2 regions of the Rhodovulum sulfidophilum DSM 1374 genome follow, and region 1 is predicted to be linked to the other one. Evidence: riboswitches for the same ligand, from Rfam matches in the RefSeq annotation. Region 1 holds a riboswitch; the other holds the start of a gene.
What was found. Region 1 has a riboswitch for cobalamin ahead of A6W98_RS06730 (TonB-dependent receptor plug domain-containing protein). Riboswitches for the same ligand answer to the same signal wherever they lie in the genome.
Positions count from the first base shown of each region.

Region 1 (7,240 bases):
AGAGCGGTCACCTCATGGCCAAGCGCCTGCAGCACCGCGGTCGCGGCCGAAAGCCCGACATGGCCCGAGGCCACATAGCTGGAAACGATCAGAACCCGCGCCATCGCCAACCTTTCACCTTGCCCGCCGCCCCTGGCGGGTGCCCCTCTATAGACCGGCGGGCGGAGCATGTCGAAACCCCTGTCGTCCGGCGCCAAAGGGCTCCGCAACCGTCAAAACAGTCCCTTACCCCGGCCCGCATTGCCGACAAGGCAGCTTTCATCCCGCAGCTGCGCCCGGACCGCCGAAAGGTTTGGAAAAACTGGCCCATTGCCGCGGAAACGCCGATCGGTCCGGGGGACAGTCATGTTCCGGCTCAGGTTTTACGCAACAGCCCGGCGAGTTCCGTTCCACCGGCCCCTGCCCGACACCGAACGCCGTTCCCCAAAACGGGCAGCCCCTCCGCCAGCATGACCGCCACAGGCGGGATCGGCATCCCGTGCTTCGCCCGAGGAACCGACGAATGGCCTTCGCCCGGACACCAGGCGCCCACCGGGCATGGACCGGATCGACAGGACCCTCGGTCCAGAGCCGCATCCGCGCCGATGCCACGACGGGACCAGTGCCGTGGCGGCACGGCTTCGAGCCTCGGCACGCCGCCTGAGGTACTCCTCACCTGCGCCTCGCAAGGGCCGTCATCTTCGACCCAAATGTCGTCATATGTCACATCAAAACACCTGCTTTCGCCCAGCTGGCCTCTGCGCGGCCGGACGGCACCGCCGCCAAAAGGGGTAACGAACAGGTCATGCAGGACGCCGCCGCCACCACGCGGATCGAGGCAGTCCGGCCCGCCACCCCGAGGCTCTGGCCGAGCATCTGGCCACACTTCTGCACCCGGTTCTGGGCGACGGGCTAGACGGGGCCGCGGCGATGATCGAAGGGCGAAGCCTGCCGCTGGGCGATCCCGGCCGGATCGGTTGTGCCAGCGCGGCGCGGCATTCCCGATTATGCAACCGGGCCACGTATCCCCCATCTCGGCCGCAAAGACGAGGACAGCATCCGGACCGACGAACGGACCAACTCGCGGATGCTGCCGTGCCCGGGCTGCAAGGCCTTTACCCTCCGCCTGCGGGCCCGGTCGGCCGCATGCCGGACGAGACCGGCTCCATCCGCGAGGCGCTGCGTCACGACCCTGCCAAGCGGAATCGCGTCGATCCGATGCCGATGCTTGCCGTAGGCACTGGGGACAGACGCAAGACTGTCGGGGCGCTGTCGCGCAAGGCCGGGGTCACGCCGGGCGATCTCGATAGCGCCCCGGGGCTTCGGACGGGGCAGGAACGCATGCAGGCCGGCGAAAACGCCATGCCGATAATGTTGCACGAGCCCGCCTGAGAGGATGCGCAAGGGGAAAGACAGAAAGAGAAAGGCAGTCAGATGAAGGCCCCCTACGATCTCGATATCCGCGCGATGCCGAAACGCGTCCGGAGGCAGGATAGGGCTCCCGCAGAACGGCCCGCCCCCGACACAACCTCCGGCACAGCCCATGACACGCCCCCCGAGGCGCCGTCGCCCGAAGAGGCGGTGCGCGCCCGGTTCGGCCGCCCCGTACCAGCTCCGGCTCCTGACATCGTCGACGGCACCGCGACCGAGATCCTGCCACAGCCCTCTGAAGACCCGGCGACCATCTCCGCAGCCGCTCGGCCGGGCGGCTCTGCACAGGACGGGCCGCCCGCAGCCATAGCCCCGGCCGATCAGACCCGGCCTGTCGCCGCGTTCCCTCGCAGCAACGCCAGAGGGGCCCCGAACCCGGCCTCCGGTGTTCCGCCCTGCATCGCCCTGATGGGCGAAATCGGTGCGGGCAAGACCACGCTCGCCCATCTGCTGGTCGGCCGACCGCTCATGCCAAGGACGAGCACCGCGACCCGCTTGCCCCCGGGCAGGATCACACACGGCACCGCGCCGCCCTGTCGCGAGGACGATCGCGGCCGAACCGCCCCGGTCGATCTGGCCGATCTGGCCCGCCTCTCGCCCGCCGATACCCGGCTGATCCGGCTCCAGGCCGAGGCCGAAATCCTCCGGCATTGCGATCTCATCGACACCCCCGGCATTTCGGACCCGGAGATAGGTCCGGACGTCTGGGAATACGCGACCGGCCTCGCGGACGGCGTGCTCTGGTGCAGCCATGCACCCGAGGCCTGGCGCCCGTCCGAAGCCGCGATCTGGGACATGTTCGGCCCACGTTTGGGCGGATCGAGCCTGTTGCTGCTGACCCGGTTCGACAGGCTCGCATCCGAACGCGACCGCGAGCGGGTGCTGCGCCGGGTCCGTCGTGAAACCGCCGGGCTGTTCGCGGGCGTCCTGCCGATCGCGCTGACCGAGGCGCTGGAGGCGCCGTCGGGCCGGACCGCTAACGGCGCAGAGGCGCTCGGCCATGCCCTGATGCGGATCCTGCGCGGGCTGGGCGGCAGAACGGGTCAGGACGCGGGGCCGATGCGGCTCGATCCGGCCTGGCGTATCGCCGATCCACCCGATTGCGGCCCACCCGATTGCGGCACTCACGGCACGGTGCGCCCGCGCCGGGTGCGGGTCGATGCAAGCCGCAGCCGCAGCCCGCGTCCGACCGGCACCGAGCCCCCGGTCACGAGCCACACCCGTTCTGAGCGGTCCGGCCCATTGCCGTAGCAGACAGCACGATTTCGGACACACTCCGCGCAGATGCCGTTTACCTTCACCATTCAGGCCCTGCTGCGGGCAATTCCCGGTTGCCGCGCCATCGCATTCGTCGACCTCTCGGCGCGGCTGGTGCTGAAAAGCGAGGCCCAAGAGCCCCTGCCGCAGGACTATTACGATGCGCTCTGTCTCTGCGGCGCCCGGCTTCTGGGCGGCCAGGCCGCGGCCGCCTTGACCGAGGTGTTCGGCATCGACCAGCCGCCCCGTGAGGCCGTGCTCATGCGCAATGGCGGAATCGAGCTTTTCCTGCGGGCGCCCCGCGATCCCTACGAGGCGCTTTGCGCCCTGGTCGGACCGGATACCGGTGTCGAAGCCGCGCTGTCGCAGATGCGCCGGGCCATCGCCGAAATCGTCGAGATCGCGGCGGGCACCGCCCGACACGACACGACACGCGGCGCGGCAGAGGCGGTTGACATGACCGAAATCGCCCCCCTGGCGACCATGCGCGCAAAGCTGAAGCCCCGGCAAGAGGCCCGCGACAGACCCGGGACCGGCGACATCTAAGACCAGCTCGATGCCCTGATGGCCGAAATCTCCGAGACGATCCCGCCGCGCGATATGGCCCTCGGCGACGGCAAGGGGCAGGAGGAGACCCGGCTGCTGGTCGCGCGCCGTCATCTGCTGCGGGTCGGACGGCCACGCCCTGCCGCCCATGCCACGGTGCCGCTGCCGCCCGACATGCAAGGCGACAGGGCCGCGCCGCTCATCGCCGCCTTTCAGGACCGGGTCCGCCGCTTTGTCTCCGCCGCCGCCGATCTGTCGATCACCGCGGCGCGACCGGCCTGCCGGGTCGAGCCGACCGAGCCTGGCTGCCCATCGATGCGCTGCGCGCGATCGCCTGCCATGAAAAGGCCACTTCTGAAAGCCCCGCCCTGTCCGACGCCGACAGGACGGCCGGGGCAGCCCCCGAGGGCGACGACCCGGTCGGCGCCTGCCCGGCCCGGGCCGCCGCCGGGCTCCGGCTTTGCGACGGACGCATCGTCCAGGCGGTGGGCGATCCGGACCTCACCCACAGGCTGACCGGCTGCACCACGCTGGGGCTCGATGCCCAAGCCAGCACCGCCGCCAGACCCAAGACCGCCTGCGCGATCCTACGCGCGCCTCCGCCCGTCGATCTGCTGCTGGTCCGGGTCACCCGCGGCACCGAGACCGCGCTGCTGCTGGCGCCCGGCACCGAGCTGGCCGCAATCGTCGCAGCCTGCCGCCCCGGCGTCCCGCTTGACAGGTCCGGGGCCCCGGATTAACCCCGAATCGTCTTGGTTCGCCCGGCGACGGGCGATGAAAAGGGAACGCGGTGCCGCCTCGGATGGGGCTCATGCCGCGGCTGCCCCCGCAACTGTAAGCGGCGAGCGCGGCTGATCGTGCCACTGGGGATGTTCCCCGGGAAGGCCAGCCAAGCGACGACCCGCAAGCCAGGAGACCTGCCAGGACGATCACCCAGCCGGTCCGCGGGGCGCGCGACGGGCGGCGGCAAATCCGCAGTGGTGACGCTTTCACCGTCTGCGGAAAGCGTTTCTTTCCAAGGGCTTCTCTACAATACGGGCCGCATCGCGGTTCGACAGACCGGAACGGACATGACCAGATCCAGCTTCTGCCTCGGGCTCGGCCTTGCCACCCTCGCGCCCCTCCATGCCCTCGCCGAGGATCTCGACGACAGCCTCCTTCTCGACGAGATCACCGCCAGCGCCAGCCTCACCCCCGTCGCCACCAACCGAACCGGCGCGACGGTCGAGACCCTCGACCGGGACCAGATCGCGGCGGGCGGGCAGAATCTGGGCGAGACCCTCGCCACCCTGCCGGGCGTGTCGTTCTCTCAGAATGGCGGGCTCGGGCAGACCGGCACATTGCGCATCCGAGGGCTCGACAGCGGCTATATCGCGACCCGTATAAACGGCATGGATTTCACCGACCCGACCAACCTTCCGCCCTCGCTGAATTTCGGCACGCTCTCTTCCGGCCTTGCGGACCGCATCGAGGTGCTGAAGGGCGCGCAATCGGCGCTTTACGGTTCGAACGCCATTGCGGGCGTCGTCGACATCACGACATGGCGACCGACGACCCTCGGCACCTCGGGTCAGGCTTCGGTCGAAGCCGGCACCTATGGCACCTATTCGGGCAAGCTCAGCTTCGGTCATATGAGCGAACACGGCGAAATCTCGGCCACCCTCTCCCGCGTGCAGACGGACGGCTTCTCGACCTTGTCGGGCAATGACGAACCCGACGGCTATGACGAGGACGTCATCACGCTGAACGCGGCCTATGACCTGACCGACAGCCTGCGCCTGGGCATCTCGGGGCTTTATTCCGACGGGACGGCCGATTACGACCCGACCCCGACCGGGACCGACCCTGCGATCAGGAGCGACACTACGCGCAGGGGCCTGCGGGCCTATGCCCATTTCGTCCTCGGCTCGGTCGAGAACGAGCTGTCTCTGGCCAGGACCCAGACCGAACGCACCGATCATGGATCGTTCGGGACGAGTCATTGGGACGGCAGCAGCAGGACAATCGGCTATCTCGGATCGACCACTCTGGGCGACCGGACCGACCTGTCCTTCGGCGCCGACTGGAAGCAGGACAAGGCCATTCAGAGCGGAAGCACCGATACCGAGATATCCCGCGCCGCCTTTGCCGAACTCCGACAGGCGGCAACCGACGCGATCGACCTATCGCTGTCGCTGCGCTACGATGATTTTTCCAGCTTCGACGAACAGATGACCGGCCGCGCCGCGCTGGCCTGGCGGATCGGGCCCGACCTGATCTTCCGTACCTCGCTTGGCACCGGCTACCGTGTTCCTTCGCTTTACGAGCTTTACGGCACTTCCGAGGGCGACACGGTCGGGAACCGGGGCCTGAGCCCCGAAACCGGCACGAGCTTCGATATCGGGCTTGAAAAAAGGCTCTCGGGCGAAGGTTTCCTGAAGGCCACCGCCTTCTTCACCGAGATCGAGGACAAGATCGACTGGAACCCCACCCCCCCCACGGGGATCTGCACCTCGGCCTACGGCTGTTACGACAATCTCGACGGCACCACGCGCAGCCAAGGGTTCGAACTGTCAGGCCGCTTCGAGCTGACACCTGCCACCGCGATCTATGGCGCATACACCTATACAGACGCGCGCTGGAAGGGCGACCGCCTCCTGCGCGTGCCGCGTCACGACCTGGGTCTCGGGCTCAGTTCCGAGCTGTCGCCGCGGATCACGACCGATCTTTCCTATCAATACCTCGCCGACCGCCTCGACCCAGGTGGCGCCCTGCCCGACGCAGGCCTGGGCACCGCCCGGATCTCCTACACCCTCGACAGCGGCGCCGAGCTCTATGCCCGGATCGAGAACCTCTTCAACGAAGATTTCTACACCGCGCTCGATTACACCGGCGCCTATCACTACAACACCTCCGGCCGCGCGCTTTATGTGGGCCTGCGTGCCTCCTTCTAGCGCGATCCGCCTCGCCGCGGCCCTGGCCCTTGCCGGGACCGCGGCGCTGGCCGACCCGCCCGGGCGGGTGGTGTCGATGAATCTCTGCACCGACCAGCTTGCCATGCTGGTCGCGCGCCCGGGCCAGCTGGTCTCGGTCAGCGACCTGGCCGCCAACCCGATGAACTCTGCCATGGCCGAGGCCGCCCGCGCCTATCCCGCCAATACCGGCGGCGCCGAGGAAATCTTCCTGATGCGCCCCGATCTGGTGCTGGCCGGCACCTATTCGAACCCGGCAACCCTCGCCATGCTCGAGCGCCTCGGCATCCGGGTGGCGCGGATCGGCCTGACGACACGGCTCGACGAGGTGACCGACCGGCTGCGCCAGACCGGCAGGCTTTTGGGCCGCGAGGCCCGGGCCGAAGCCCTGGCCCGCGCCTTCGAACAGGACCTCGCCCGGCTGTCGCAGAGCGGCCCGCCCCGGCCGCTGGCCGCCTTCTTCTATGCCAACGGCTACACCCAGGGCGAGGGCACGCTTGCGGACGACATCCTCACCCGTGCGGGCTTTGCCAATCTCGCCCGCACCGACCAGGCCGCCCAAGGGCGCCATGGCGGCTTCGATCTCGCGCTCGAGGAACTGGTGATGGCCGATCCCGAGCTGCTGATCCTCTCCCGCCCCTATCCGAAAACCTCGCGCGCCGAGGAGATCCTGGCCCATCCCGCGCTCCGCGCCCTGCCCGCGGCGGCGGCCCCCGCCTTTTCCGGCCCCGACTGGGTCTGCGGCACCCCCTATGCGCTCCGGGCCCTGGCCGAGATGACCCGCCGCCGGGACGCGGGCGCCGCCACCGCGCCCGACTGAGCCCCGATACGCTTGCAGCTTCTTCTTGGGCCAAATACCCATGACGCGACGCCTGCAACCGGCGTCCGGTCGCGACAGGAGCCCCACCGATGACACGCGCACTCATGCTGCAGGGCACAGGCTCGAATGTCGGCAAGTCGCTTCTGGTAGCCGGGCTCTGCCGCGCGGCGCTTCGGCGCGGGCTGTCGGTCGCGCCCTTCAAGCCGCAAAACATGTCGAACAATGCCGCAGTCACCGCCGATGGCGGTGAGATCGG
Region 1 covers NZ_CP015418.1:1,410,264-1,417,503, reverse strand. Annotated here, with positions in the region: gene A6W98_RS06760 (pyridoxal kinase) at 1-104, opposite strand, end outside; gene A6W98_RS06755 (hypothetical protein) at 1,126-1,371, shown strand; gene A6W98_RS06750 (hypothetical protein) at 1,414-2,661, shown strand; gene A6W98_RS06745 (hypothetical protein) at 2,695-3,213, shown strand; gene A6W98_RS06735 (hypothetical protein) at 3,699-3,953, shown strand; cobalamin riboswitch at 3,950-4,152, shown strand; gene A6W98_RS06730 (TonB-dependent receptor plug domain-containing protein) at 4,284-6,146, shown strand; gene A6W98_RS06725 (ABC transporter substrate-binding protein) at 6,121-6,984, shown strand; gene A6W98_RS06720 (cobyric acid synthase) at 7,074-7,240, shown strand, end outside.

Region 2 (7,240 bases), 1.0 Mb from region 1:
CACCGCCTTCTGGCCGAATGCCGTGTTGCCAGAACTGGCCGAGGCCAATGACGGGGTCGAGGTGCTGACCGTCGAATTCCCGACACTGGAATCCGTTCTGTCGAAGCAACCCGATTTCGTTGCGGCCATGCTGACGACACTGCTTGGCGCCGACAGCAAGGTCGCCAGCCGCTCGGATTTCGAAGAGCTCGGCATTCCGACCTACCTGTCGCCAAGCGCCTGCTCGACGACGCTGGATGCGGGCGACGCCTATGGCTCGCGCGACAAGCTCTGGAACATGGATCTGCTGTACAAGGAGATCGAGGACCTGTCCCGCATCTTCGATGTGACCGACCGGGGACAGGCCGTAATCGCGGATTTCAAGGCGCGCGAGGCGGCCTTGCGCGCGGAATTCGCCAGGAACGAGGATCTGACCTTCCTGTTCTGGTTCTCCAGCCCGTCGCCCGCCGATGATGCCTTTCTTGGCGGCGGCAACGGCCCCTCGGGCTATATCGCGGATCTCCTCGGCGGGTCCAACGCCATCCAGACCGAGGCAGACTGGCCCGCGCTTGGCTGGGAAGGCATCATCGCGGCGGATCCGACCGTGTTCGTCGCGACGCAGGTCGACCGCAATCGCTGGGATCTGGATGCCGCACAAAACAAGATCGACTTCCTGACATCCGATCCGACCGTCAGCCAGATGCCAGCGGTTCGAAACGGTCGGATCGTGGTCATGAGCGGCGCGGCGATGAACCCCGGCATCCGCACCCTCTACGGCGCCGAGCAGGTGGCCGAACAGCTGAAGTCGCTTGATCTGCCGTGATGTCCTTTGAAGTTTCAGAAGAAGGCAGCGCGCGCCTCGTCGTCTTTCTTTGCCTGTCGCTGATCGCCCTGATCTTCGCCATCGCCGCCGCAACGGCTTTTGGCGATTACAATATCGGCCTGCGGACGGTCTTCCTGTCGGTCACGAACGAGCTTGGCCTGACCGGCGCCAAGATCACGCCGATCGAACAGAGCGTCGTCTGGAACCTGCGCCTGAGCCGCGCGCTGGTGGCGGCCCTGTCCGGGGCAGGGCTGGCGATCTGCGGGGCAATCCTGCAGGCGCTCTTGCGCAACGCGCTGGCCGAACCCTTCGTGCTGGGCGTGTCGGCGGGCGCCTCGACCGGGGCGGTCTGCGTGATCGTTCTGGGCATCGGGGCGGGCGGCCTGTCCCTGTCGCTGGGGGCTTTCGCAGGGGCCTTCGCGGCCTTCGCCCTCGTGGCGCTCCTGTCCAACGGCGCGACCAGCGGGCCGAACCACACGATCCTGGCCGGGGTCGCGGCATCGCAGCTTTTCAACGCGCTGACCTCCTATATCGTCACGACCTCGGGCAATGCCCAGCAGGCGCGGGATGTGATGTTCTGGCTTCTGGGCAGCTTCGGCGGCGTGCGCTGGCCGGATGTCCAGCTTTTGCTGGTCGTGGTCGCCCTCAGCCTCGCGATCTGCATCTGGATGGCGCGGTCGCTGGACGCCTTCACCTTCGGGGATGAAGACGCCGCGGCCCTTGGCGTGCCGGTGGCGCGTATCCGGCTGGTGCTGTTCGGCGTGACCGCGCTGCTGACCGCGACCATTGTCAGCATGGTCGGCGCCATCGGCTTCGTCGGTCTGGTCGTGCCGCATGCGGCCCGCTACATCGTCGGGCCATTGCATATGCGGCTGCTTCCGGCCTGCGCGGTGGTGGGCGCGGTCTTCATGGTGATCGCCGACATCGCCTCGCGCATGATCGCAACCCAGCAGACCGTGCCCATCGGGGTCGTGACGGCGCTGGTCGGCGTGCCCTTCTTCGCGATCATCCTCTACCGCGCGAGGCCGCAGGCATGACGATCCTGGCCGAGAACCTGACATGGGGCGTGAAGCGCAGGACCATCCTGTCGGACGTCTCGCTGAGGGTCGCGCCGGGCGAGACACTGGGCCTGATCGGCCCCAACGGATCGGGCAAATCCTCCCTGTTGCGGCTGCTGGCAGGGCTGCGGCGGCCAATCTCCGGCCGGGTCCGGATCAACGGGCAGGACATCGCGCATGTCTCGCGCAAGGCATTGTCGCGACAGGTGGCCTTTGTCCAGCAAAGCGCAGCCACCGACACCAATGTGACGGTCAGCGATGTCGTGCGGCTCGGACGGACTCCGCATCGCTCGGCGCTGGCGGGCTGGTCCGAGACCGACGAGGCGGCGGTGACGCAGGCGCTGGAGCGCGTGGAAATGGCCGCGCACAGGAAACAGGCCTGGCAGACCCTTTCGGGGGGCGAGCGGCAGCGGGTCCATATCGCGCGGGCGCTGGCGCAGACACCGCAGGTGATGTTCCTCGACGAGCCGACGAACCATCTCGACATTCATCACCAGATCGAGATCCTGGGCATGGTCCGCGATCTCGACCTGACCAGCGTCATCGCCCTGCACGACCTGAACCTGGCGGCCATGTTCTGCGACCGGATCGTGGTTCTGGAACGGGGTGTCATGCGCGCCTGCGGCACACCGGATGCCGTTCTGACCCGGGAGATCCTGCGCGATGTGTTCCGCGTCACGGCGCATGTCTGCAGATTGCAGGACGCGTCTCGGCCCCATATACGGTTCAGCGCGAAATGAGACGGTCCGGGGGGACGTGTGGCCGGGGTTTTGGTGCGGATGAAAGTGAAATGACGGCCCGGTCCTCCCTCGCAGCGCCGCTGCATCCCGTCCGGAACGAACGGCTTGGCATCGCGTTGCGGGTGCTCTCGACCCTCGCATTCGCCATGATGGGCGTCTGCGTGAAGGCGCTCGGAGATGCGGTCCCGCTGGGACAGGTGGTGTTCTTCCGCTCGGCCGTGGCCTTGCTGCCTCTGATCGCCTTCCTGTGGTGGCGCGGCGAGTGGCCTCGCGGTCTGGCGACGTCCCGCCCCATGGGGCATGTCGGCCGCTGCCTGATGGGCGCGGTCGCGATGTTCACCTCCTTCGCGACGATCCGCCTTCTGCCCCTGGCCGAAGCGACGATGCTGGCCTATCTCGCGCCGGTGATGCTGGCCCTGCTTGGCTGGGCCCTGCTCGGAGAACGCCCGAGCGCGGGCCGGATCGGCGGTGTCGTGCTTGGCCTTGCCGGAGCGGCGGCCTTCTGTCTGCCCGCCATTGCCGGTGCCCTGCCCGATAGCGGGGCGCTGGGCGTGGTTCTGGGGCTCGTGACCGCGGCGCTGACGGCCGGGGCCCTGATCCAGGTGCGCCGGCTGACATTGCTCGGCGAAGGCGCCGGGGCCATCGCCTTCTGGTTCGCCGTGGTCTCGGCCCTCATCGGCCTTGCGACGCTGCCCTGGGGCTGGGTCTGGCCCGGTCCGGCAACCCTCCTGCTGTTGATCGGAACCGGCCTGGCAGGCGGGATCGCCCATATCCTCATGACGCTGTCCTTCAGCCATGCCGATGCCTCGGCGCTTGCCCCCTTCGAATATCTTTCGGTTCTGTGGGCCGTGGCGCTGGGTTTTGCCTTTTTCGCCGAGCTGCCGGGCCTGGCCTTCCTGCTGGCAGGGCCATTGATCCTGACCGGCGCCTTTATTGCCCGTCCGGCAAAGCCGAAATGACCCACGGCGCGCGTGGTCTACGCAAGTTCTGAACGGCTTTAACCGGCAAGTTCCGGCAATCCTGCGGTCAAGAAGGATAAGGCGGGCGATGGCCGGAAGCCGGGCCGTTGGATCGCCATCGGGGCGGGTTGCCTGACGCTTCCGCTCCTTTCGCCGCCCGAGCGCCTCGGCGCAGATCGCCCCGACCGGCTTGCCGCCCGCGCGGGCATTGATGCAACAGCGGTCGCGGGCAGGGCCGAAGCGGCAGGTTTTCAACACCGCGGCGGGCACCGTATGGCAGCCGTCGAACGGCCCGGCAAAGCGAACCGTATGCCGACGTCAGGTCCCATCTCGCCTGACCGTTTCCAGCCTGCCATGCCGCGCCATAGATGCAAAGGAAGCCGCCGGGCTGGCAACGTTCCGCCCCCTGCCGCTTCGGGGCCGGGGCATCTCGACGCATCAGAAGCTATATGCCTGTCAAGGTAAGGTTTTCCGGCGCGCAGACTGCGACCGGCGGGCAGTTGACCCGATAGGGCTTTCATGCTCTCTGCTCGGTCGCTGGTTTCCCGCTTGGGAATTAAAAGGGAATTCGCCGCAGGCCATTTGGCCCGCGAACCGAAACTGCCCCCGCAACTGTAGGCGGCGAGCGACGGTCCGACAACGCCACTGGGCATTTGCCTGGGAAGGCCGGACCGGCGGACGACCCGTCAGTCAGGAGACCTGCCGGCATGAAACCACTATCAACCGGGCGGGGTTGCCCGGGGAAAGCGATGTTCATGCCCGGATCTTTCGGCCGTGCTCAGCCAGGCGCAGCTTGCGCCAGCCAAAGAACTGACATCCGCCCGACCCGCGAACCCCGGGGCCCGGAAGCCAATTTCCGGAGAATTTCCATGAACACCAAGACTGCCCTCCTTTCGGCGGCCCTTCTGGTCTGCGCGGGCACGGCCCAGGCCACCGACTATCCCCTGACGCTGGAGAATTGCGGCCAGACCCTGACCTTCGACGCCGCCCCCGCGCGCACCGTCACCGTCGGCCAGGCCACGACCGAGATCCTCTACCTGCTGGGGCTCGGGCCCACCGTGACGGGCACCTCGGTCTGGTTCACCAATGTCCTGCCGCAATTCGCCGAGCTGAATGCCGGGATCCCGCGGCTGGCCGACAACGATCCCAGCTTTGAAAGCGTGGCGGCCGAGACGCCCGATCTGGTGACCGTGCAACATGAATGGCATGTCGGCCCCCAGGGCATCGTCGCCACCCGCGAGATGTTCCATGATATCGGCGTGCCGACCTATGTGCTGCCCAGCGACTGCGCAAGCAAGGACAACAGCCGCGGCTCGGACGGCACCCGGAGCGAGATGTTCTCGACCGCCTCGATCCACCGGTCGATCGAGGAACTGGCGCGGATCTACGATGTCGAGGATCGCGGCGCCGAGCTGGTCGACGAGCTGAAGGCGCGTGAGGCCGCGGCCATCGAACATGCCCGGGCGCTGGATCTGCCCGAAGGGGTCTCGGCGGTGTTCTGGTACTCCTCCGCCGAAATGGACATCGACCCCTATGTGGCCGGGCGGAAGGGCGCGCCGGGCTACATGATGCAACAGCTCGGGATCGAGAATGTGGTGGCCTCCGACGAGGAATGGCCCACCGTCGGCTGGGAAAGCATCGCCAAGGCCGATCCGACGGTGATCGTGCTGGCCGAGATGACCCGCCGCCGCTTCCCCGCCGACGATGTCGAGAAGAAGCTTGAGTTTCTCCGCACCGATCCGGTCGCGAAAGAGATGACGGCGGTCCGCGAGAACCGGATCGTGGTGATGGATCTCCAGGCGATGGAAGCGACCGTGCGGGCGGTCTACGGGCTGGAAGAACTGTCTGCGGCCCTGGCCGGACTCGATCTGCAAGGATGAGGTCGCGCGCCCGTCGGGCCCGCTGGCACTGGGGGTGGATCGCACCCCCGGTGCTGCTGGCCGCGCTGATCGCCGGAACCGCGATCGGCGAGACCCGCATACCCGCCTCGACCGTGCTTCAGGTCCTGGGCAACAAGCTGTTCGGCACCGTCTACCCGGTCGCGCGGATCGATGAGGGCATCATCTGGAACTACCGCCTCGCCCGCGCGGTGGTGGCGGCCGCCTGCGGGGCGGGGCTCGCCCTGTCGGGTGTCGTGCTGCAGGCATTGCTGAGGAATGCGCTGGCCGATCCCTATCTGCTGGGGATTTCCGCCGGAGCCTCGACCGGCGCGGTCGCGGTCACCGTCGCCGGGTTCGGCGCGGGCGCGCTCTCGCTCTCGACAGGCGCCTTCGCCGGGGCGCTGCTGGCCTTCGTCATGGTCGCGGCCCTGGCGCGCGCGGCGGGCGGCGGCACCGGGCTGCAGGCGGCAGGCGTGATCGTTCTGGCAGGGATTGCCGGGGCACAGCTCTTCAACGCGATGACCGCCTTCCTGATCGCGAAATCCGCCAATGCCGAACAGGCCCGCGGCATCATGTTCTGGCTTCTGGGAAATCTCTCCGGTGCCCGCTGGCAGGACAGCCTGGTTGCCGTCCCCGCCGCGGCCTTGGGGCTCGGGGTCTGTCTCTGGCATGTGCGCAGCCTCGACGCCTTCACCTTCGGGGCGGACAGCGCGGCCTCGCTCGGCATCAACGTGCGCCGGGTGCAGGCGGTGCTGATCGGGGCCGCGGCTCTGGTCACCGCGCTCATCGTGTCGCTGGTCGGCGCCATCGGCTTTGTCGGGCTGGTGATCCCCCATGCGATGCGGTTTCTCGTCGGCGGGCGCCACCGCCTGCTGGTGCCGGCCTCGGCACTGGCCGGGGCGGTGTTCCTGATCGCGGCGGATATCGTCTCGCGCATCCTGATCCCGGGACAGGTGCTGCCCATCGGCGTGATCACCGCGCTGATCGGCGCGCCCGCCTTCGCGGCGATCCTGATCCGGGGGAGGGCCCGGAAATGATCCTGAGCGGTGAAGGCCTTGGCTGGCGGGTGCAGGGACGGGCCATCGTCTCTGACGTCACCCTGTCGGTCAGGCGCGGCGAAAGGTTCGGGCTGATCGGTCCGAACGGGTCGGGAAAATCGAGCCTGCTGCGCATGCTGGCAGGCATCCGGGCACCAAGCGAAGGCGAAGTGCGGCTGGAGGGCCAGCCCCTGAGCCGCCTTCCCCGCCGCGACGTCGCGCAGCGCGTGGCGCTGGTCGAGCAGCAGGCCGAAACGACCGAGCGGATCACCGTCCGCGACGCGGTCGAACTGGGCCGCACGCCCTGGCTGTCGGCCCTGCATCCGTTCTCGGACGAGGACGAGGCCGCGGTAGAGGCGGCGCTGGTCGCGGTCGGCATGCAGGATTTTGCCGCCCGCTACTGGCATACGCTTTCGGGCGGCGAGCGGCAGCGGGTCCATATCGCCCGCGCGCTGGCGCAGCGGCCCGGGGTGCTGATCCTCGACGAACCGACCAACCATCTCGATATCGGCTCGCGGCTGTCGATCATGGCCCTGGTCGAGGGGCTGCCGGTGACGACCATCGCCGCGCTGCACGACCTCAACGAGGCGATGGCCTGCGACCGGCTGGCCGTGTTGCAGGACGGGCAGCTGATCGCGCTCGGCCCGCCCGACGAGATCCTCGTCCCGCCCCTGCTGCGCAAGGTGTTCGGGGTCGAGGCCCATCTTTTGACGGACCCCGCCGACGGGGTCCGCATTCTCCGTTTCAAGCCTATCTGATGAAAG
Region 2 covers NZ_CP015418.1:367,927-375,166, forward strand. Annotated here, with positions in the region: gene A6W98_RS01885 (ABC transporter substrate-binding protein) at 1-802, shown strand, start outside; gene A6W98_RS01890 (FecCD family ABC transporter permease) at 802-1,839, shown strand; gene A6W98_RS01895 (ABC transporter ATP-binding protein) at 1,836-2,600, shown strand; gene A6W98_RS01900 (DMT family transporter) at 2,651-3,559, shown strand; cobalamin riboswitch at 4,081-4,280, shown strand; gene A6W98_RS01905 (ABC transporter substrate-binding protein) at 4,429-5,439, shown strand; gene A6W98_RS01910 (FecCD family ABC transporter permease) at 5,436-6,476, shown strand; gene A6W98_RS01915 (ABC transporter ATP-binding protein) at 6,473-7,234, shown strand.
Region 2: another riboswitch for cobalamin. It lies ahead of A6W98_RS01905 (ABC transporter substrate-binding protein); the one in region 1 lies ahead of A6W98_RS06730 (TonB-dependent receptor plug domain-containing protein).